Regions from separate parts of the Streptomyces sp. NPDC021093 genome, predicted to be linked through region 1. Evidence: riboswitches for the same ligand, from Rfam matches in the RefSeq annotation. Region 1 holds a riboswitch; each other region holds the start of a gene.
What was found. A riboswitch is a leader RNA that binds a small molecule or an ion and turns the genes downstream of it on or off. The one in region 1 is predicted to bind cobalamin.

Region 1 (5,344 bases):
GGTAAATGGAACACATCACGCTCCTCCTCGGAATCGTGATCGTCACCGCTCTCGTGTTCGACTTCACGAACGGTTTCCACGACACAGCCAACGCGATGGCCACCACCATCTCGACCGGCGCACTCAAGCCCAAGACGGCGGTGGCCATGTCCGCCGTGCTCAACCTCGTTGGTGCTTTCCTCTCCGTCGAGGTCGCGAAGACGATCTCCGGCGGGCTCATCAACGAGAGCGGCATCACCACAGAAGTGATCTTCGCGGCGCTCGTCGGCGCGATCCTCTGGAACCTGTTGACCTGGCTGATCGGCCTGCCGTCCAGTTCCTCCCACGCACTCTTCGGCGGCCTCATCGGCGCCACACTGATGTCGGTCGGCACCTCGGGCGTCAACGGCAGCGTCGTCATCACCAAGGTGCTGCTGCCCGCGATCGCCGCGCCGATCGTGGCCGGCATCGCCGCCTACCTCGCCACGAAGCTCACCTTCAAGCTGGCGTCCAAGACCGACGAGAAGTCCACCGCCAAGGGCTACCGGGCGGGCCAGATCGCCTCCGCCGGTCTCGTCTCGCTCGCGCACGGCACCAACGACGCGCAGAAGACCATGGGCGTCATCACCCTGGCCCTGGTCACCGGCAACGTGCTGGCCCCCGGCGCGAACCCGCCCCTGTGGGTCATCGTCTCGGCCGGTGTCGCCATCGCCGCCGGTACCTACCTCGGCGGCTGGCGCATCATCCGCACCATGGGCAAGGGCCTCACCGACCTCCGTCCGCCGCAGGGCTTCGCCGCCCAGACCGGCGCCGCGACGGTCATCCTGGCCTCCTCGCACCTCGGCTTCTCCCTCTCCACCACCCAGGTCTGCTCCGGCTCCGTGATGGGCGCCGGACTCGGCCGCAAGGGCGGCGTCGTCCGCTGGTCGACCGCGACCCGGATGTTCGTCGCCTGGGGTCTGACGCTGCCGGCGGCCGGCCTGGTCGCCGCCGCCGCGGAGTACCTGACGGGTCAGGGCGCCTGGGGCGTCACCGTCGTGGCGGTCCTGCTGGTCGCGGGCTCCGGCGTGATCTGGGCCCTGTCGCGCCGCAAGCCGGTCGACCACACCAACGTCACCGCCGACGACCTGGACGCGCCGGCCCCGGCCGAGCCCGCGGGCGTCGTCACGACCGCCATGGCGGCGGTCACCCCGCCCCCGGCCGGTGTGTTCCCGCACGAGGCCACGCACACCACGACGGGCGACCTCAAGGCCACCCTCCACTCCCCCGCCGGAACCCCCACCGAGGCGGCCCGCCCGGCCGCATCGGTCTAAGGACGCACACGACATGAACATCGACTGGGCAGCTCTCGGCACCGTCTTCGGCGTCAGCCTCGTGGCCACCGTGGGTCTGGTGGGCCTGTTCACCCTCGGCATCGTGGGCCTCTCCAAGCAGGAGAGCGCCGCCGCTTCGGGCGGTTCCGCAACCATGGCGCGCACCGGCGCGTACGCCTGCTTCGCGCTGTGCGCGGCGGCCGTGGCGTACGGAATCTTCCTGATCGTCGTCTGAACCCGCACTTCGCCCCACCCCGCCGCCCCGCGCCCCGTGCGCGGGGCGGTTCTGCGTACGCCCCTCGGGCCCGGGGAGCACCGCAGGTCAAGCCCAGGTTGACGGGTGTTCTCGGGGCGTGGTGGACTGCCGGAGCCAATACGGCGGCATGGAGAGGAAGCCGGTGCGAATCCGGCGCGGTCCCGCCACTGTCACGTACCGACCCACCCGGTCGTACGGAAGCCAGGAACTCCCAGCCGCTCGTCACGTCGAACCAGGGCGCGGACCCTGAGTTAAGGACACATCGCCATGCCCGGCTGCGGAACCCGCAGTTCAGCCGCCCCCTGTCCGAGTTCCGCCCGCGTCTTCGCCTACGGCGCCGCCGCCGGACTGCTCGGCGACCTCCTGCTCGGCGATCCCCGGCGGGGCCACCCCGTCGCCGCCTTCGGACGTGCCGCCGGCGCGGTGGAGCGGACGCTGTGGCGCGACCACCGCGGCTGGGGCGCACTGCACACCCTGGTCTGTGTCGGCGGAGCCGCCGGAGCGGCGGCCGTCGCCGCGCGCGCCGTACGCCGCTCCCCCGTCGCTTCCGTCGTCCTGACCGCCGCCGCCACCTGGTCCGTTGTCGGCGGTACGTCGCTGGGGCGCGAGGCCCGTGCCGTCGGCGGGGCGCTCGCCGCCGGTGACCTCGACGTCGCCCGCGAGCGGCTGCCGCACCTGTGCGGGCGGGACCCGCAGGCCCTGGACGGGCAGCAGATGGCGCGCGCGGTCGTGGAGTCGGTCGCCGAGAACACCTCGGACGCGGTCGTGGGCGCGCTGGTCTGGGGCGCGGTCGGCGGCGTGCCGGGGCTGGTGGCCTTCCGCGCGGTGAACACCCTGGACGCGATGGTCGGCCACAAGTCGGCGCGCTACCGGCGCTACGGGTGGGCGTCGGCCCGCCTCGACGACGTCGCGGGCTGGCCGGGTGCCCGGCTGACGGCCGCACTGGCGGTGCTGGCCGGGGACGACTCGCGGGGTGCTCTCGCGGCCTGGCGGACGGATGCGTCGAAGCACCCGAGCCCCAACGCGGGCCCGGTGGAGTCCTCGTTCGCGGGCGCCCTGGGCGTCACGCTCGGCGGGACGCTGTCGTACGCGGGGCGGGTGGAGCACCGGGCGGTGCTCAACGGGGACACCGGGCGGCCCGTGGCCGTACCGGACATCGAGCGTGCGGTGCGGCTGTCGCGCCGGGTGAATGTGCTGGCGCTGGCCGTGTGTGCGGCGGGGCGGCTGGCGTTCTCGTACGCGAAGGGGCGTAACTCATGAGTGGCGGCGGGCTGTTGGTCGCGGGGACCACGTCGGACGCGGGCAAGAGCGTGGTCACGGCGGGGATCTGCCGGTGGCTGGTGCGGCAGGGGGTGAAGGTCGCCCCGTTCAAGGCGCAGAACATGTCGCTGAACTCGTTCGTGACGCGCGAGGGCGCGGAGATCGGGCGCGCCCAGGCGATGCAGGCGCAGGCGGCGCGGGTCGAGCCGACCGCGCTCATGAACCCGGTGCTGCTCAAGCCGGGCAGTGACAGGTCCAGCCAGGTGGTGCTGCTCGGCAAGCCGGTGGGCGAGATGAGCGCGCGGGGCTTCTTCGGCACGGCGGGCGGCAAGGAGTACGGCAAGGGCGTACAGGGCGGCCACCGGGAGGCGCTGCTCGGGACGGTGACCGAGTGCCTGGCCCAGCTGCGCGGCCAGTACGACGCGGTGATCTGCGAGGGCGCGGGAAGCCCCGCGGAGATCAATCTGCGCCGTACGGACATCGTGAACATGGGGATCGCGCGGGCCGCCGACTTCCCGGTGGTGGTGGTCGGGGACATCGACCGCGGTGGTGTCTTCGCGTCGTTCTTCGGTACGACGGCGCTGCTCGCGCGGGAGGACCAGCGGCTGGTCGCGGGGTACTTGGTGAACAAGTTCCGGGGCGATGTGTCGCTGCTTGAGCCGGGTCTCGACATGCTGGAGGACCTGACCGGGCGCAAGACGTACGGCGTGCTGCCGTTCGCGCACGGGCTCGGCATCGACGAGGAGGACGGCCTGCGGGTGTCGATGCGCGGTGCGGTGCGCGAGTCCGTGGTGGCGCCGCCGGTCGGCGAGGACGTGCTGCGGGTCGCGGTGTGCGCGGTGCCGCTGATGTCGAACTTCACGGACGTGGACGCGCTGGCCGCCGAACCGGGAGTGGTCGTGCGTTTCGTGGACCGCGCCGAGGAGCTGGCCGACGCGGACCTGGTGGTCGTGCCGGGAACCCGGGGCACGGTCCGGGCGTTGGAATGGCTGAGGGAGCGGGGGCTCGCGGAGGCCCTGGTGCGGCGGGCGGCCGAGGGTCTGCCGGTGCTGGGGATCTGCGGCGGGTACCAGATGCTGGGGACGCGCATCGAGGACGAGGTCGAGTCGCGGGCCGGACTGGTCGACGGGCTGGGGCTGCTGCCGGTGCGGGTGCGGTTCGCGCGGGAGAAGACCTTGGCGCGGCCGGTGGGCGAGGCGCTCGGCGAGTCCGTCGCGGGTTACGAGATCCACCACGGGGTGGCCGAAGTCCTGGGCGGGGAAGGGTTCATCTCTGATGACGATGGACATGGCTTGGACGGGTGCCGGGTGGGTTCCGTCTGGGGCACCCACTGGCACGGGTCGCTGGAGAGCGACGCCTTCCGGCGCGCCTTCCTGCGGGAGGTCGCGGCGGCGGCCGGGCGGCGTTTCGTGCCGGCGCCGGACACGAGCTTCGAGGCGTTGCGGGAGGAACAGCTCGACAAGCTCGGGGACTTGATCGAGGAGCACGCGGACACGGACGGGTTGTGGCGGCTCATCGAGTCGGGTGCGCCGGTGGGCCTGCCGTTCGTGCCTCCAGGGGCCCCGTAGGGGCGCGGGGAACTGCGCGACCAGCCACGAAGGACCCGCGCGGAACCGTTCAAGCGAATTGGTGTGGAGCCGGAAACGACGATGGAGACCGTATGAGTACGCCTTACCCCTTTACTGCGATCGTCGGGCAGGACGACCTCCGGCTCGGGCTGCTGCTCAACGCCGTGTCGCCCGCCGTGGGCGGTGTGCTCGTGCGGGGGGAGAAGGGCACTGCCAAGTCCACCGCCGTGCGCGCGCTGGCGGCGCTGATGCCGCAGGTGCCGGTGGTCGACGGGTGCCGGTTCTCGTGCGATCCGGGGGCGCCGGACCCGGTGTGTCCCGACGGGCCGCACCAGGAGGCGGACGGCGTGTCGCGGGACGCGCGGATGGTGGAGCTGCCGGTCGGCGCGTCCGAGGACCGGCTCGTGGGGGCGCTCGACATCGAGCGGGCGCTGGCCGACGGCGTGAAGGCGTTCGAGCCGGGCCTGCTGGCGGACGCGCACCGCGGGATTCTGTACGTCGACGAGGTCAATCTGCTGCACGACCACCTGGTCGACCTGCTGCTGGACGCCGCCGCCATGGGCGCGTCGTACGTCGAGCGGGAGGGCGTGTCCGTGCGGCACGCCGCACGGTTCCTGCTGGTCGGGACGATGAACCCCGAAGAGGGCGAGCTGCGGCCGCAGTTGCTCGACCGGTTCGGGCTGACCGTGGAGGTGGCCGCGTCCCGGGACACCGACCAGCGGGTGGAGGTGGTGCGCCGTCGGCTGGCGTACGACGACGACCCGGCGGGCTTCGTCGCCAAGTGGGCGGGCGAGGAGGCCGATCTGCGGGAGCGGATCGTGGCCGCGCGTGCGCTGCTGCCCCAGGTCCGCCTCGGCGACGACGCGCTCAGGCAGATCGCGGCGACCTGTGCGGCCTTCGAGGTCGACGGGATGCGGGCCGACATCGTGATGGCGCGCACCGCGACCGCGCTGGCCGCGTGGGCCGGG
Region 2 (5,344 bases), on a different contig from region 1:
GAGTGGAGGTCGACCTCCTCGACGGTCCAGGTGTTCTTGATCGCGTCCCGGTAGCGCTCGTAGAAGTCCGGGTAGCGCATCGGGCGGAGAGTCAGCTCGAAGCCGGGGTCGAGCAGGTTCTTTTCGGAGTTGGTGCTCATTACTGGCAGGCCTCGCAGGACTCGGGGTTTTCCAGGGAGCAGGCGAGCGCTTCGGCGTCCGTCACCTGCTGCACGGGGATGTTGGCGGAGGGGGCCGGGGCCTCGGCGGACGCCTGGGAGCCGGCGGCGCGCGCGATCCGCGTGGCGGGGCGCGAGCGCAGGTAGTACGTCGTCTTCAGGCCCTTCTTCCAGGCGTACGCGTACATCGAGCTGAGCTTGCCGATGGTGGGCGTTTCCAGGAAGAGGTTCAGGGACTGCGACTGGTCGAGGTACGGGGTACGGGCGGCGGCCATGTCGATCAGGCCGCGCTGCGGGATCTCCCACGCGGTGCGGTACAGGTCGCGGACCTCGGCCGGGATCCAGCTGAAGCCCTGGACCGAGCCGGACGCGTCGCGCAGCGCCTCGCGGGTCTGCGCGTCCCAGACGCCCAGCTCCTTGAGGTCACGCACCAGGTAGGAGTTGACCTGGAGGAACTCGCCGGAGAGCGTCTCGCGCTTGAAGAGGTTGGAGACCTGCGGCTCGATGCACTCGTACACACCGGCGATGGACGCGATGGTGGCGGTGGGCGCGATGGCCAGCAGCAGCGAGTTGCGCATGCCGGTCCTGGCGATGCGGGCGCGCAGCGCGTCCCAGCGCTCCGGCCAGGAGACCTGGACGCCGTAGTGGTCGGGGTGCAGCACGCCGCGCGCGGTGCGGGTCTTCTCCCAGGCGGGGAGGGGGCCCGAGCGCTCGGCGAGGTCGCAGGACGCCTCGTACGCCGCGAGCATGATCCGCTCGGCGATCTTCGTGGAGAGCGCGGCGGCCTCCGCGGAGTCGAACGGCAGCTTCAGCTTGAAGAAGACGTCCTGGAGACCCATGGCGCCGAGGCCCACCGGACGCCACTTCGAGTTGGAGTTCCCGGCCTGCTCGGTCGGGTAGAAGTTGATGTCCACGACGCGGTCGAGGAAGGTGACGGCCGTGCGGACCGTCTCGTCCAGGCGGTCCCAGTCGATGTCGCGGGTGGCGGTGTCGACGAAGGCGCCCATGTTGACCGAGCCGAGGTTGCAGACGGCGGTCTCGCCGTCGTTCGTGACCTCAAGGATCTCGGTGCAGAGGTTGGAGGAGTGGACCGTGTGGCCCGGCTCCGCCGTCTGGTTGGCGGTGCGGTTGGAGGCGTCCTTGAACGTCATCCAGCCGTTGCCGGTCTGCGCGAGGGTGCGCATCATGCGGCCGTACAGCTCGCGCGCCGACATCGACTTCTTGGCGAGACCGGCGGCCTCCGCCTTGCGGTAGGCGGCGTCGAACTCCTCGCCCCACAGGTCCACCAGCTCGGGGACGTCGGCGGGGGAGAAGAGCGACCACTGGCCGTCCTGGTCCACGCGGCGCATGAACTCGTCCGGGATCCAGTGCGCCAGGTTCAGGTTGTGCGTACGGCGGGCGTCCTCGCCGGTGTTGTCGCGGAGCTCCAGGAACTCCTCGATGTCCGCGTGCCAGGTCTCCAGGTAGACGGCGGCGGCGCCCTTGCGCCGGCCGCCCTGGTTCACGGCCGCGACCGAGGCGTCCAGGGTCTTCAGGAACGGCACGATGCCGTTCGAGTGACCGTTGGTGCCGCGGATCAGGGAGCCGCGGGCGCGGATGCGGGAGTACGAGAGACCGATGCCGCCGGCGTGCTTGGAGAGGCGCGCGACCTGGTGGTAGCGGTCGTAGATCGAGTCCAGCTCGTCCATCGGGGAGTCGAGGAGGTAGCAGGACGACATCTGGGGGTGGCGGGTGCCGGAGTTGAAGAGCGTCGGCGAGGACGGGAGGTAGTCCAGGCGGCTCATCAGGCGGTACAGCGAGGCGACCTCGGCGAGAGCCCGCTCGCTGTCGTCCTCGGCCAGACCGGAGGCCACGCGCAGCATGAAGTGCTGCGGGGTCTCGATGACCTGGCGGGTGATCGGGTGGCGCAGCAGGTAGCGGCTGTAGACCGTGCGCAGGCCGAAGTACTCGAAGCGGTCGTCGCCGTCCAGGTCGACCAGCTCGTCCAGAGCCGCCGCGTGCTTGGCGACGAAGTCGGCCGTACGGTCCGCGATGAGCCCTTCGCGGTGGCCGACGGAGACGGACTCGGAGAAGCAGTTCACGCCCTGGGTGGCTGCTTCGTCCCGGATCGTACGGGCGAGCAGGCGGGCCGCGAGGCGCGAGTACGCCGGGTCCTCGGAGATGAGTCCTGCGGCGGACTCGGTGGCGAGCTCTCGCAGCTCGGCGGCGTCCGAGCGTGCGTTGCGCCCACGCAGGGCGGCGGCTGCGACCCGGCCGGGGTCGGTGTCGGGCAGGTCGGCGGTGAGGTCGGTCAGGGTGCGCAGGAGCGCGGTCCCGGGCGCGTCCTGGCTGTCCTGAGACTGTTGTGCGGTGGCCGGATCGACTGGCGCGATGGTCACGTGGGGGCTCTCCCTCGCTCGGCGCGGGGCCTGCGGCGGAGGGGGCGCGCGGGCACACGGCACCCCGGAAAGGGGCGCACGTCGCCTGGCGTCCACCGGCCCAACCACGAGGCCCGGACGTATCGGTATCCGGTTCGGTCGAGCCGGATGCGCTGTCGGCAGGTCCTCGGACTTGGCGGTACGCAAAAGCGCACATGACACACCGTTGCGGGACAGTTCCGGATTCTCACCGGATTCCCCTGCGACGACAGCGAGCACGAGCATACATGTGGTGGGTCCTCGTTGGAGAACCCACCACATCTTGTGTCGCGCGTCGCGAGGCTTCACAAGTGGAAGCGGGCCAGATGGGTCCTAGAGCTCCAGTTTGTACGTCAACAGGGACAGTCCAGGCACCGGTTCCCAGTCCCGTTCCGGCGTCCGTACGAAGCCCAGCCGCTCGTAGATCCGGTGTGCCCCGAGCATGGTCGGCTGGGTCGACATCACCAGCCGTACGACGCCCTCCTCGGCCTTCGCACGGGCTATGCAGGCGCGTACGAGGCTCTCGCCCGCCCCGCGCCCCCTGGCCCGGTGCGCGACCGCGAGCATGCGGAACTCGGCCTCGCCGGGGACGGCGATGTCCTGCAGCTCGGTGCCCTGCGGGGCGTAGGTGACGGTGCCGAGGAGCGTGCCGTCGGCATCGGCGGCGACCAGCAGGTCGGCCCGGGCGGCACGGGAGGCGGCGTCGCGCAGCACGAGCAGATACGGATCCTCCGCGCCGTCGTCGAGGAAGCCGTCGTCGAGGGAGACGCGGGCGGTGATCTCGCCGACCTCGGTGTATTCGTGGGGCTCGGCGAGCCTGATCGTGATGTCCATGGAGGGCAGTGTGCAACGCGTACGGCCCGGCGGCCCACCCCGTTTCGAGGGGCGGGACACCAGGCCGTACGAGAGGGCTCAGCGGGTCCTCAGCGAGGTCCTGACGGATCCTGACGAGGTCCTGGCAGGTCCTCGGCGAGGTGCGGGCGAGGTGCTCAGCAGCAGCGGAAGCCCGACCTGGGGTCGCCCTCGCGGGCGTCCGTGCGGCTGCGCTCGAAGGCGCGGCGGGTCATCACCCGGGCGCCCGGGTCGTGCGACCGGGCGTGTGCGACATACCGGTCGTACGTCGCCTCTCCGGTCACTTCCCGTACGTACCAACGCAGTCGGCCCAGCCGGTGGCGCACCGCGGCGACGGTCCGGGCGGTGACGCTCCGGGCGCCGGTGGTCCGTGCACCGGCGGCCCGGGTACTGGCGGTCCGGGCGTCGGCGGTCCGGGCGTCGGCGGTCCGGGCGGTGGTGTTCACACCTTCTCCTCCTCGCTTCCGCGCGGGCCGCCCTCCGGGCCGACGCCCGCCGCGACCAGCTCCGCCTTCTCCTCCTTGGTGGCGAAGAGCGAGGCGGGGGCGACGATCTTCGACTCGACGTAGGGGGTTTCGCTGAGCGTGACCGCGGCCGGGTGGCGGATCGCCTTCAGGCAGGCGCGGCAGGCCTCGAAGAGGACCACGACGATCAGCACGGCGAAGAGGATCGAAAGGACCCCGTCGACCGTGGAGTTGGTGACGATGGTCTCCATCTGGTCGCGGTTCTTGGCGAGTCCGACCTTGTCGAGGCCCTTGTCGAGTGCGCTCTGGTAGACGTCGCGCTGGGCGAAGAAGCCCACCTTCGGGTCGGCGGAGAAGATCTTCTGCCAGCTCGCGGTGAGCGTCACCGCCACGTCCCAGAGCAGCGGAACGGCCGTCACCCAGGCCCACTTGAGGCGGCCGGACTTGATCAGCAGGGTGGTGCAGACGGCGAGTGCGACGGCGGCGAGCAGCTGGTTGGCGATGCCGAACAGCGGGAAGAGCTGGTTGATGCCGCCGAGCGGGTCGTGCACGCCGACCCAGAGGAAGTAGCCCCAGGCGATGACGACGATCGCGCTGGCGATCCAGACGCCGGGCCGCCAACTGACGTTCTTGAACGGCTTGTAGATGTTGCCCAGCATGTCCTGGAGCATGAACCGGCCCACGCGGGTGCCCGCGTCGAGCGTCGTCAGGATGAACAGCGCCTCGAACATGATGGCGAAGTGGTACCAGAACGCCTTCATCGCGGCGCCGCCGAAGGCCGCCGAGAAGATCTCCGAGAGGCCGAGCGCGAAGGTCGGCGCGCCGCCCGTCCGGTGCAGCAGGCTGGCCTCCTCGACGTCCTTGGCGGCCTGTGCCAACTGGTCGGGGGAGATGGTGAATCCGAGGTTGCCGACGGCTGTGGAGGCCGCCTGGACGGTGTCGCCGACCACGCCCGCGGGCGCGTTGACCGCGAAGTAGAGGCCGGGGTCGATGATGCAGGCGGCGATCAGCGCCATGATCGCGACGAACGACTCGACCAGCATGGAGCCGTAGCCGATCGTCCGGATCTGCGTTTCCTTCTGGATCATCTTCGGGGTGGTGCCCGAGGAGATCAGCGAGTGGAAGCCGGAGAGCGCGCCGCACGCGATGGTGATGAAGACGAACGGGAACAACGACCCCGCGAAGACAGGACCCGTCCCGCTCGTCGCGAACTTCGTGATGCCGTCCATCTTGAGCGTCGGCAGGGCGATGAGCACCCCGATCGCGAGCAGACCGATCGTGCCGATCTTCATGAAGGTGGAGAGGTAGTCGCGCGGGGCGAGCAGCAGCCACACCGGAAGCACCGAGGCCAGGAATCCGTAGATCACCATCCAGATGACCAGCGTGCCCGGCTCCAGCGTGAAGGTCTCGGCCCACGAGGACTCGGCGACCCAGCCGCCCGCGACGATCGCGAGCAGCAGCAGCGCGACGCCGA
Region 3 (5,344 bases), on a different contig from region 1:
GTCGTCACCGACTACGAGCGCGGCGCCCTCAACGCGTACGCGGCCGGGATCGACCCGGCCCGCGTCTCCGCATCCCGCAACCTCGTCGCGGACATCTACGGCCACTGGCAGAGCGCCGAGCCGGGCTACTTCGGCCAGTCCGGCCTCTACAACGGCACCGCCTTCGCCGCCCTCGCCCTCGGCGGGGCCAGAACCCAGGCCGGCGGCCAGCGCGTGCCGAAGGCCCTGCTCGACTCGATGATCACGCGGATCCGCGCCAACCAGCACCACGACGGCGGCTGGAACTTCAGCAAGGCCGAGGGCGACCCGGACGCCCTCAACTCCGCGAGCGACATCGACATGACGGGCGCCTCGATGGCCGCCCTCTGCGTGTCCGGCGTGGCGAAGACCGACCCGGACATCCTCCGGGCCAAGGCCTTCCTGAAGGGCAAGCTGGTGCTCAGCAGCGGTGCGTTCAACGCCATGTTCGGCGTCAACACCGACTCCAACGGCTGGGCGGTCTCCGGCCTGAACGCCTGCGGCATCGACGCCCAGACCGGTGACTTCCGCACCTCCCTCGGCAAGACCCCGGTCGACTTCCTGATCTCCCAGCAGTTCAACCCGGGCGGCGGCTTCAGGTACCAGCCGGGCGACACCTCCCCGCAGCCGTACGCCTCCATCGACGGGCTGCGCGCGGTCTCGGGCGGCGGCTTCACCACCGCGCCGCCGACCCCGGTGACGGCCGGAGCTCCCCAGTGGGTGGCCGAGTCCGCCTTCACCCCCGGCACCCCGGCCAAGCTGGCACTGACCGTCGACAACGGGACCGGCACCCTCCAGGCCTGCTCGGTCGCCCTCACGCCGACCGGTACGACCGCCACACTGGGCGACGTCCTGAACGCCGCGGCGAGTGCGGCGACCCCGGCGGGCTGTGTCACCGGGGTGACGCCCGCATCCGGCACCGGAGCGATCACCGCCCTCAACGGAACAGCCAATTCCGGCGCCGCCACCTGGAAGGTCAGCCTGGACGGCGCGGCCTTCGCGGGCGCTGCCCGCAACACGGTGATCCACGTGGGGGACACCGTCGCGCTGCGCTTCGGCAGTTGATCAGTACCCGTACTCTCGAAGGAGTCGATGTACCCACCACTGATCGGAGCGCCTGATGCACACCATGACCGAGGAAGAGTGGCGTGCCTTCGTCCTCACCGGCACCCGCACGGGCAAGCTGGCGACCAATCGCAAGGACGGCCGCCCGCACGTCACCCCGGTGTGGTTCCTGATCGACGAGGGCGGTGAAGACGGCGACGGCTGCGAGGCCGGGGGAGCCGAGGGCCGTGCTGACGCACCCCGCATCGTCTTCACCACCTGGCACGAGTCGCTGAAGTGCAAGTCGCTGCTCCGCGAGCCGCGCTTCTCTCTGTGCGTCGACGACCAGACACCGCCCTTCAGCTACGTGATGCTGGAATGCACGGCGGAGTTCACCGAGGATCCGGTCGAACTCCGCACCTGGGCCACCCGCATCGGCAGCCGGTACATGGGCCCGGAGAACGGGGCCGCCTACGGGGAGCGGAACTCCGTCCCCGGCGAGTACCTGGTGCGCGCCAGGGTCGACCGGGTGGTGGCCTTCGGCGGCATCGCCGACTGAGCCGACGGAGCCGACTGAGCAGGCAAAGCCAGCAGTGCCGTAGCGGCCGGGCGCAAGAGAGGGGGTGGACTTACTAGGACGTCCAACTATATGTTCGTGACACAAGGTCCGCGGTGCAGGGAAGCCGGTGTGAATCCGGCACGGTCCCGCCACTGTGACCGGGGAGTGTGCCGTCGTCCCCACGCCACTGGCGAAGTCTGCCGGGAAGGCGGGCGGCACGCGAAGATCCGGGAGTCAGGATACCGGCCGCGGAACGTTCCGTGTTTTCCACGAGGATGGAGCAGACACGCATGGCACCGGTCTCTACACACGACCCTGGTGATCCGGCGGAGCGCGGTCAACTCACCCCGCGCTCATAGGACTTCGAGACTCCCCTTCACCGTCTCGCGGCCCGCTGTCCCACGGCCCGCACCCGGCGGCGCACCCACCCGTGCGCACCCGCCGGGGGCCCGCCGTGCCGTCCCCGGATCTCACCTGACGAGAGCAGGCACACCATGGTCCGTGAACTCAGCCACTTCATCGGCGGCAAGCACACCGTCGGCACCTCCGGCCTCTTCGGCGACGTGTACGACCCCAACACCGGCACCGTCCAGGCCCGCGTCCCCCTCGCGAGCCGCGCCGACACCGAGGCGGCCATTGCCGACGCTGCCAACGCCCAGCAGGAATGGGCAGATTGGAACCCGCAGCGGCGCGCCCGCGTCCTGCTTCGCTTCCTCCAGCTCGTCGAGGAGGAGCGCGACCCGCTGGCCCGGATGTTGTCCGCCGAGCACGGCAAGACGGTCGCCGACGCGCACGGAGACCTCCAACGCGGCCTGGAAGTGGTGGAGTTCGCCGCCGGGATCCCGCACCTCCTCAAGGGCGAGTTCACCGACAACGCGGGCACCGGCATCGATGTGCACTCGCTGCGCTCCCCGATCGGCGTCGTCGCCGGGATCACCCCGTTCAACTTCCCCGCGATGATCCCCCTGTGGAAGGCCGCACCCGCTCTCGCCTGCGGAAACGCATTCATCCTCAAGCCGTCCGAGCGCGACCCGTCCGTACCGCTGCGGCTCGCCGAACTCTTCCTGGAGGCCGGCCTGCCGCCCGGCGTGCTCAACGTCGTCAACGGCGGCAAGGAAGCCGTCGACACCCTCCTGGAGGACCCCCGCGTCGAAGCGCTCGGCTTCGTCGGCTCCACCCCGATCGCCGCGCACATCTACGCCACGGCCGCCGCGCACGGCAAGCGCGCCCAGTGCTTCGGCGGCGCCAAGAACCACATGATCGTGATGCCGGACGCCGACCTCGACCAGGCGGTGGACGCCCTGATCGGTGCCGGATACGGGTCGGCGGGGGAGCGCTGCATGGCGATCTCGGTGGCCGTGCCCGTCGGCGAGGAGACCGCGGACCGGCTCGTCGCCGCACTCAAGGAGCGCATCGCGGCGCTGCGCATCGGTCGCTCCGACGACCCGGACGCCGACTTCGGCCCCCTGGTCAGCAGGGACGCACTCGACCGGGTCCAGCGCTATGTGGGCATCGGCGTCGTCGAAGGAGCCGAACTCGTCGTCGACGGGCGGGACTTCACCCTCCCGGGCCACGAGAACGGGTTCTTCGCCGGAGCCTCCCTCTTCGACCGGGTCTCCCCGCAGATGCGGATCTACCGCGAGGAGATCTTCGGCCCCGTCCTGTGCGTCGTACGCGCCGCCGACTACGAGGAGGCACTGCGCCTGCCCAGCGAGCACCCGTACGGAAACGGCGTCGCGATCTTCACCCGGGACGGCGACACCGCCCGCGACTTCACCCGCCGGGTCAACACCGGCATGGTCGGCGTCAACGTCCCCATCCCGGTCCCCGTCGCCTACCACACCTTCGGCGGCTGGAAGCGGTCCGGCTTCGGCGACCTGAACCAGCACGGCCCGGACGCCATCCGCTTCTACACCCGCACGAAGACCGTCACCTCGCGCTGGCCGTCGGGCGCCAGGGAAGGCGCGAGCTTCACGATCCCGACGATGGGATGAGCGCCGTGCCCACCACCATGTCCAGCACCGCGCCCACTTCGCTCACCGAGGACCAGCAGGCCCTCGTCGAGACCACCCTCGACTTCGCACAGGACCACCTCGCCCCGCACGCCGTCCGCTGGGACCAGGAGAAGCACTTCCCCGTCGACGTGCTGCGCAAGGCCGCCGGGCTCGGACTCGGCGGTGTGTACGTACGGGAGGACGCGGGCGGCAGCGGACTCAGCCGCGCCGACGGAGTCCTGGTCTTCGAAGCCCTCGCCTCCGGCTGCCCGTCCGTCGCCGGCTACCTCTCCATCCACAACATGGTCGCCTGGATGGTCGATTCGTACGGAACCGAGGAGCAGCGCACCCGTCTGCTGCCCCGGCTGTGCACCATGGACGACCTCGGCAGCTACTGCCTCACCGAACCGGGCGCCGGATCCGACGCCGGGGCACTGAGCACCCGCGCGGTCCGGGACGGCGACGACTACGTCCTCACCGGCGTCAAGCAGTTCGTCTCCGGTGCGGGCGCCGCCCAGGTGTACGTCGTCATGGCACGCACCGGCGGGGACGGAACCGACGGGATCTCCGCCTTCCTCGTCGACCGGGACGACCCCGGTCTCTCCTTCGGGGCGAACGAGAAGAAGATGGGCTGGAACGCCCAGCCCACCCGCCAGGTGATCCTCGACGGCGTCCGGATCCCCGCCGACCGACTCCTCGGCCACGAGGGCGACGGCTTCCGGATCGCCATGAGCGGCCTGAACGGCGGCCGCCTCGGCATCGCCGCCTGCTCGCTCGGCGGCGCCCGCACCGCCCTCAACCAGAGCCTGGCCCACCTCGCCGACCGCGAGGCGTTCGGGGCGCGGCTGCTCGACTCGGCGGCCCTGCAGTTCCGCCTCGCCGACATGGCGACCGAACTCACCGCCGCCCGCGCCCTGCTCCACCAGGCAGCCCAGGCCCTGGATCGCCGCGACCCGGCCGCCCCGCAGCTGTGCGCGATGGCCAAGCGCTTCGCCACCGACACCGGCTACTCCGTCGCCGACCGGGCCCTCCAACTCCACGGCGGATACGGCTACTTGACCGAGTACGGCATCGAGAAGATCGTCCGCGACCTGCGGGTCCACCAGATCCTGGAAGGAACCAACGAGATCATGCGCGTCATCGTGGCCCGCGGACTGACGGAGGCGTTCCGGTGAGCGCGGAAGCGGACCTCGTCCTGCGCGGGAGGACCGGACGGGCGGCCTCGCTCCGGCTGAACCGCCCCCGTGCCCTCAATGCCCTGAACCACGCCATGGTGCGGAGCATCGACGAGGCGCTGACGGAGTGGGAGCGTGACCCGGCCGTCAAGACGGTGATCCTCACGGGGGCCGGCGAGCGTGGCCTGTGCGCGGGCGGCGACATCCGCTCCATCCACGAGGACGCCCGCACCGGGGGCAGCGCATCCGCCGCCTTCTGGCGGGACGAGTACCGGCTCAACGCGCGCATCGCCCGCTTCCCCAAGCCGTACGTCGCCGTGATGGACGGCATCGTGATGGGCGGCGGCGTCGGAGTCAGCGCCCACGGCAGCGTCCGCATCGTCACCGAACGCTCCCGCATCGCCATGCCCGAGACCGGCATCGGCTTCGTCCCCGACGTCGGCGGCACCTACCTCCTCGCACTCGCCCCCGGCGAACTCGGCACCCACCTCGCGCTGACCGGCGCGGCGGTGGGCGCTGCCGACGCCCTGCTGTGCGGACTCGCCGACCACTTC
Region 4 (5,344 bases), on a different contig from region 1:
CAGGGCGCCGGTCAGCGCGCGCGGGCTCGACGCAGGGGGCGCGGTCGACCCGCCGCCGTACGAGCAGCCGCGCGAGGTCGGCTGGTACCGCGACGGCACCCGTCCCGGAGCGAGCGGAGTCGCACTGCTCGTGGGGCACGTCGACACCAGGAGCAAGCCGGCCGTGTTCTACGGCCTCAGCTCCGCCCGTCCCGGCGAACAGGTCAAGATCACCGGGGCGGACGGAACGGTCACCGAGTTCACCGTCGAGGACGTCCAGGTCTTCAGCCGGGACAAGTTCGACGCGAAGAAGGTGTACGGACCGCGCGAGGACGGCCGCGCCGAACTGCGGCTGATCACCTGCGGCGGTACGTACGACCACAACGCCCGCTCCTACACGGCCAATGTGGTCGTCTCCGCCTATCTGACGGGCGTCACTCAGGCCCCGGCGGCCGCCACGTCCTGAGCGGGTGCGGCCTGAGCGGGGGCGGGTGAACCGGCCCGCTTCGCGGCACGCAGCCCCAGTCCGCCGAAGACCGCGGCGAACACGGCCCACAGCAGCAGCTGCGACCCGAGCGACAGCACCCGGAAGTCCCACAACAGCGTTGCCGGTACGGGGACTTCATCCGGATTGCCGGGCAGCAGGAACAGGACGGCGAGAGTGGCCGCCCCGGTCAGGAACACCGCGCCGTGCCGCACCGGCTCCGCCTTGCCCGCCAGGCGCACGTAGAGCTGCCAGGCCAGCAGCATGCCCAGGATCGAGATGACCACGGCGGCCAGCCACAGCGTCTGGCGTTCGCCGACGGTGTTGGCGTCGCCGACGCCGGGCGGCGCGGCCGGGTAACGCAGCCCCGGCAGCAGCGCGACCGCGACGAACGCCGCGGCACAGAACGCGAGGGCACGCGGCCAGGCCCGTACCAGGAAACCGGTCCGACGGTGCACCAGCGCGTAGGCGACCGCGAACAGCGCGCCCATGGCCAGGCCCGCGATCACGGCCGTGACGACCAGGCCGAAGTGCTGCTGGGAGCGGGAGAAGAGTTCCTCGTGGTGCTCGGCTACGGCGCCCGCCGCCGCGTGGGCGTGCTCGGCCGCCTCCGCCTTGGCCGAGCGCGCCTCTTCGAGGACGATCGCCCGGTCCATCACCGGCTCGGCGAGGAGGAGTGAGAAGAGGCCCGTGACCAGGCCTGCGACCCCGCCCGCCGCGAGACCGCGGCCGAGCAGGGTGAGAGTGGGGTTGCTCATGTGCGTACGGCCCCGATCAGTGGCAAGGGGCACCGAAGAGGTGCCGGCCGTCGTGCGAGAACTCGTGCAGGTAGCTGCCGGTCGCGGAGATGATGTGGCCGTTGTCCATGAACACGGCGTACAGCGCGATCAGTGCGACGATCACGGCGGCGGCCAGGATCAGCAGATCCCGGGTGCGGGTCGTCGCGGACGCCAGGTCGGTGGTCTGTACGGACTGCTGGGCAGACGCGGACATGTCGGGTGAGCCTCCTTCTGGGGTTTCCACGCCCCAAAGCAGGAGGACGACGGGTCAGTTCCTGACTCCCACGGCCGCATGCGGCAGCTGTGGTCACAGTGGCGGGACCGCCCCGGAATCGCACCGGAGTTCCTGTCCACCGTCGCCTCGAAGTGTGGAGTTGTCCTCCGGAGAGTCCCAGCCTGGCTGTGCACTGTCAATATGCCCCAGGGGGGCGTGCGAGATGACCCAGGGGCGCGCGAAGGTACCTGGCCCGGCCGACTGCTCGCTCCCCCCGGAGCCGTCGGCCGGGCTGGTCCTCGACCGCGCGCGCACGAACTGCGGGAGAAGCCCGGCGCCGTCGCGGGAGGTTCTGGGAAAACCAACTCGGAATACGGGCCGGGGGCTGGGGCCGCATCACCACTCTAGAGCGGTCAAGCGCCGTTCTCCATAGCGCAATTGACGCAATGTCACGGCAAAGTAGCTGCGGGTGTCACTCTTGTGGTCACCGCAGCGTCAGCGGGAACCCTTTTCTTCGCTCTTGTCCTTGCTGAGGCGCTTCGCGGGGGACCCCCCGCGGGATTTCGTACGGGACTCCGCAGGGGGTTTCCTACGGATCTCCGCCGAGTCCAGCGTCCCCAGGACGAGCTCCAGCGCCACCTCCGACAGCGCCAGCTGACTCCGTCGGGCATACGACCGCAGCTCGGTGAACGCCTCGTCCACCGAGATCGCCCACCGCTCGGCCAGCATCCCCTTGGCCTGCTCCAGGCGCACCCGGTTGGTCAGCGCCGTCTGGAGCTGCCCGGCGAGCAGTTCGTTCTGCCGGATGGTGCGCTGCTGGAGGATGCCGATGGTCGCGGCGTCCGCGAGGGCCTGTGCCAGTTCGACGTCGCCGGGGCCCAGCTTCAGGTGGGGCGTGGTGGCGAACAGGTTCAGGGCGCCGATCACCGTGTCGCGCAGCCGCAGCGGGATCGCGTACGTGGTGTGGAAGCCGTACTCCCGGGCGCGCGGCGCGAACACCGGCCAGCGCTCCAGGGTCTCCGGGGTGTCCAGGGCGACCGGCAGGACGGCCGTACGGCCGCGGAAGCAGTCCAGGCAGGGGCCCTCCTGATGCTGGATCTCCAACAGGTCCAGCAGCCAGGCGCGTTCGTCGGACGACGCGGCGGTCTGCAGCTGGCCGTGCTGGTTGACCAGCATCAGCCCGGCGGCCGACACGTCGAGCAGCTCCACGCAGCGGGCGGCCAGCCGCTGGAGGAATTCGATCACGTCGAAGTCGTCGACCAGGGTGTCGGCGAGCTCGACGAAGGCCGTCGCGATCTTCTGTTCGCGCACGGTGCTGTCCATGCCTGTCACCTACATCTGTCGTGCTGCCGAGTGGGGCGCCCGGAGCGCTTCCCAAGAGTCATCGTGCCGTTTCCGATCCGTCGCCGTCGCGCAGTGCTCCGTCCGGGGTGAAACGCAGTCGCCGTGCCACGACGTCCCTGGCTACTTCCAGGATGGGCTCATCGGCGGCGTACGCATATGCCCGCAGCCGTACCAGGGCCGCCGCCGGGGGCACTCCCAGCCGTACCGAGATCATTCCGGTGGCCTGGTGCACCTCCGCCCGGTACAGCGACGCGTCGATCGCCAGCCAGTTGCCGGCACCGGGATCCTCGGGCTCCGTACTGCCCAGCAGGGTCAGGGTCAGCGCGTCGGAGAACACCAGCAGGTCGGCGATCGACCGCTGGTCCAGCGGTCCTGGCCCGGCCCGCCTGCAGGTGAGCACCCCCACCAGGATCGCGCCGATCTGCAGCGGTACGGAGAACACCGCCCGCACCCCGAGCTTCTCCGCGCCGGGCAGGAAGCCGGGCCAGCGCTCCCGGGAAACCAGGTCCAGATCGCCCTCCAGGACGAGCCGGCCGGTGCGCAGCGCATCCGTACCGGGACCCTCGCCGAGCGTGAACTGGAGATCCTCCAGCGCGACGTCCGCAGGACCGGAGAACCACACGGGTTCACCGCCGCTGTGCTGCAGCGCGGAGGCGCCGCCGGAGAGCGTGACGGCCAGCCCGTCCACGCCCAGAACCTCGGCGCAGTGGCGGGCGAAGGACCCGTCGAGTCCGGCTGTGCGGCGGACCGCCAGTTCGTCGAGCAGGGCGGTCATGCGGGTGGTGACCACGCCCTCCTCCCGAGGTGTGCTGAGCGGGGTACTGCAGAGTGTGATGGAAGTGTGCCGCAAAGACGTCCGAAGTGTGACCGCCGGAGCGCCTCATCGTATCCGGCTGCCCAGGAACAGGCTGGCCGAACGCGGTGCAACAGGTTCTCCACGAAGCAGGGCACGCCTCGTGGGGCAGGGCGCCGGTGTGTCAGGATTGGATTCGACCGGATCTGTCCGGGCAGGGGCGCCAGGGGGGTTGCCTCGGAACTTCTTTCATCTTCGAGACGGTCACCTTCGAGAGGCTTCGAGAAGGTCGGTTTTCGCCAAGGCGCCCAAGGGGGAGTCGATGTACGGCAGTTACAGCGGACGTGTGCGAGCGGTGGGAGCGGTCGCGGTGGGCGCCGCGCTGCTCCTGACGGGCTGCACTTCGGGCGAAGGGGGCGACGGCGGGACCGCGGGGAAGAAACCGCCGGTGTCCCAGCTGCCCAAGGGCGACGACCCGTACTGGGTCAACCCGGACGCCAAGGCGGCCAAGGCGCTCGCCGACGAGGGCGACTCGGGCAAGCAGGAGCTGATCAAGAAGATCGCCCAGCAGCCGGCCGGCGAGTGGCTGATCCCGGAGAACGCCAAGGAGCAGGCCAAGGGCTTCACCGAGGCCGCCGCCCAGGCCGACCGCGAGGCGATCCTGGTCGTCTACAACATCCCGCACCGCGACTGCGGCAACTTCTCCGGCGGCGGCGCCGCCGACGGCAACGCCTACCGCGCCTTCATCAAGGAGGTCGCCGAGGGCATCGGCGACCGCCCGGCCACCGTGGTCCTGGAGCCGGACGCGGTGCTGCACATGGTCGACAACTGCACCCCGGAGAAGTTCCACGAGGAGCGTTACGACCTCCTCAAGGGCGCCATCAAGACGCTGAAGAAGCAGCCGAAGACCAAGGTCTACCTGGACGCGGGCAACGCGGGCTGGGGCAAGCCGGACCAGATCTTCGAGCCGCTGAAGTGGTCGGGCGTCGAGGCGGCCGACGGCTTCTCGGTGAACGTGTCGAACTTCTACACCACCGAGGAGAGCAAGAAGTACGGCAAGGAGCTCTCCGCGAAGGTCGGCAACAAGCCGTTCGTCATCGACACCAGCCGCAACGGCAACGGGCCCGTCCAGCAGAAGGGCCTCAAGGACCCCTGGTGCAACCCGCCCGGCCGGGCGCTCGGCGAGGCGCCCACCACCAACACCGGCGACGAGCAGGTGCACGCCTTCCTGTGGGTCAAGCGCCCCGGTGAGTCCGACGGCGAGTGCAAGGGCGGCCCGCAGGCCGGCCGCTGGTTCGCGGACTACGCGCTGGAGCTGGCGAAGAACGCCAAGTAGGCCGCGTACGGCATAAAAGTAAGGGGCGCCCTCCAAGGAGGGCGCCCCTTACTCATGTGCTCAGTGCCGTGGCTACGGGACCTCGACCCAGACCGCCTCGGAAGGCGTGCCCTGGTCGTCCGTCACGAACAGCATGTAGTGCCCTGAGGGCACCAGTGCCCGGTTCGTCGGGACGGTGACCGTGATGCCGTCGGCCGTCTTCTTGACCTCCAGGGCGATGCTGCGCTGGTCCATGTCCGTCATGTGCGTGACGGAGCTCGGCCGCATCAGCTTCGCCGTCTTGATCGACGCCGCGTGCTGCGTCTTGAAGGTGCCGGAGCCGCCCCGTTCGATCTTCTTCGGCCCCTCGGTGAGCTTGGGCCGCGAGTCGCGGTAGAGGTACGGCGGGGTGTAGATCTCGATGCGCTGCTCGAAG

Region 2: another riboswitch for cobalamin. It lies ahead of ACH4SP_RS38685 (ribonucleoside-diphosphate reductase subunit alpha); the one in region 1 lies ahead of ACH4SP_RS18705 (cobalamin biosynthesis protein).
Region 3: another riboswitch for cobalamin. It lies ahead of ACH4SP_RS26820 (CoA-acylating methylmalonate-semialdehyde dehydrogenase); the one in region 1 lies ahead of ACH4SP_RS18705 (cobalamin biosynthesis protein).
Region 4: another riboswitch for cobalamin. It lies ahead of ACH4SP_RS21740 (CbtB-domain containing protein); the one in region 1 lies ahead of ACH4SP_RS18705 (cobalamin biosynthesis protein).

What each region holds. Positions count from the first base shown of each region.
Region 1 covers NZ_JBIRQJ010000005.1:616,903-622,246, reverse strand. Annotated here, with positions in the region: gene ACH4SP_RS18715 (anion permease) at 6-1,292, shown strand; gene ACH4SP_RS18710 (hypothetical protein) at 1,306-1,527, shown strand; cobalamin riboswitch at 1,641-1,779, shown strand; gene ACH4SP_RS18705 (cobalamin biosynthesis protein) at 1,816-2,808, shown strand; gene ACH4SP_RS18700 (cobyric acid synthase) at 2,805-4,376, shown strand; gene ACH4SP_RS18695 (putative cobaltochelatase) at 4,469-5,344, shown strand, end outside.
Region 2 covers NZ_JBIRQJ010000017.1:19,640-24,983, reverse strand. Annotated here, with positions in the region: gene ACH4SP_RS38690 (ribonucleotide-diphosphate reductase subunit beta) at 1-140, opposite strand, end outside; gene ACH4SP_RS38685 (ribonucleoside-diphosphate reductase subunit alpha) at 140-2,536, opposite strand; cobalamin riboswitch at 2,676-2,817, opposite strand; gene ACH4SP_RS38680 (GNAT family N-acetyltransferase) at 2,888-3,388, opposite strand; gene ACH4SP_RS38675 (CstA-like transporter-associated (seleno)protein) at 3,544-3,732, opposite strand; gene ACH4SP_RS38670 (carbon starvation CstA family protein) at 3,849-5,344, opposite strand, start outside.
Region 3 covers NZ_JBIRQJ010000008.1:427,982-433,325, forward strand. Annotated here, with positions in the region: gene ACH4SP_RS26810 (hypothetical protein) at 1-1,083, shown strand, start outside; gene ACH4SP_RS26815 (PPOX class F420-dependent oxidoreductase) at 1,148-1,621, shown strand; cobalamin riboswitch at 1,709-1,887, shown strand; gene ACH4SP_RS26820 (CoA-acylating methylmalonate-semialdehyde dehydrogenase) at 2,116-3,615, shown strand; gene ACH4SP_RS26825 (acyl-CoA dehydrogenase family protein) at 3,612-4,790, shown strand; gene ACH4SP_RS26830 (enoyl-CoA hydratase/isomerase family protein) at 4,787-5,344, shown strand, end outside.
Region 4 covers NZ_JBIRQJ010000006.1:631,222-636,565, reverse strand. Annotated here, with positions in the region: gene ACH4SP_RS21750 (class F sortase) at 1-445, shown strand, start outside; gene ACH4SP_RS21745 (CbtA family protein) at 418-1,221, opposite strand; gene ACH4SP_RS21740 (CbtB-domain containing protein) at 1,238-1,456, opposite strand; cobalamin riboswitch at 1,491-1,653, opposite strand; gene ACH4SP_RS21735 (GAF and ANTAR domain-containing protein) at 1,952-2,779, opposite strand; gene ACH4SP_RS21730 (GAF and ANTAR domain-containing protein) at 2,838-3,590, opposite strand; gene ACH4SP_RS21725 (glycoside hydrolase family 6 protein) at 3,916-4,929, shown strand; gene ACH4SP_RS21720 (galactose oxidase-like domain-containing protein) at 5,002-5,344, opposite strand, start outside.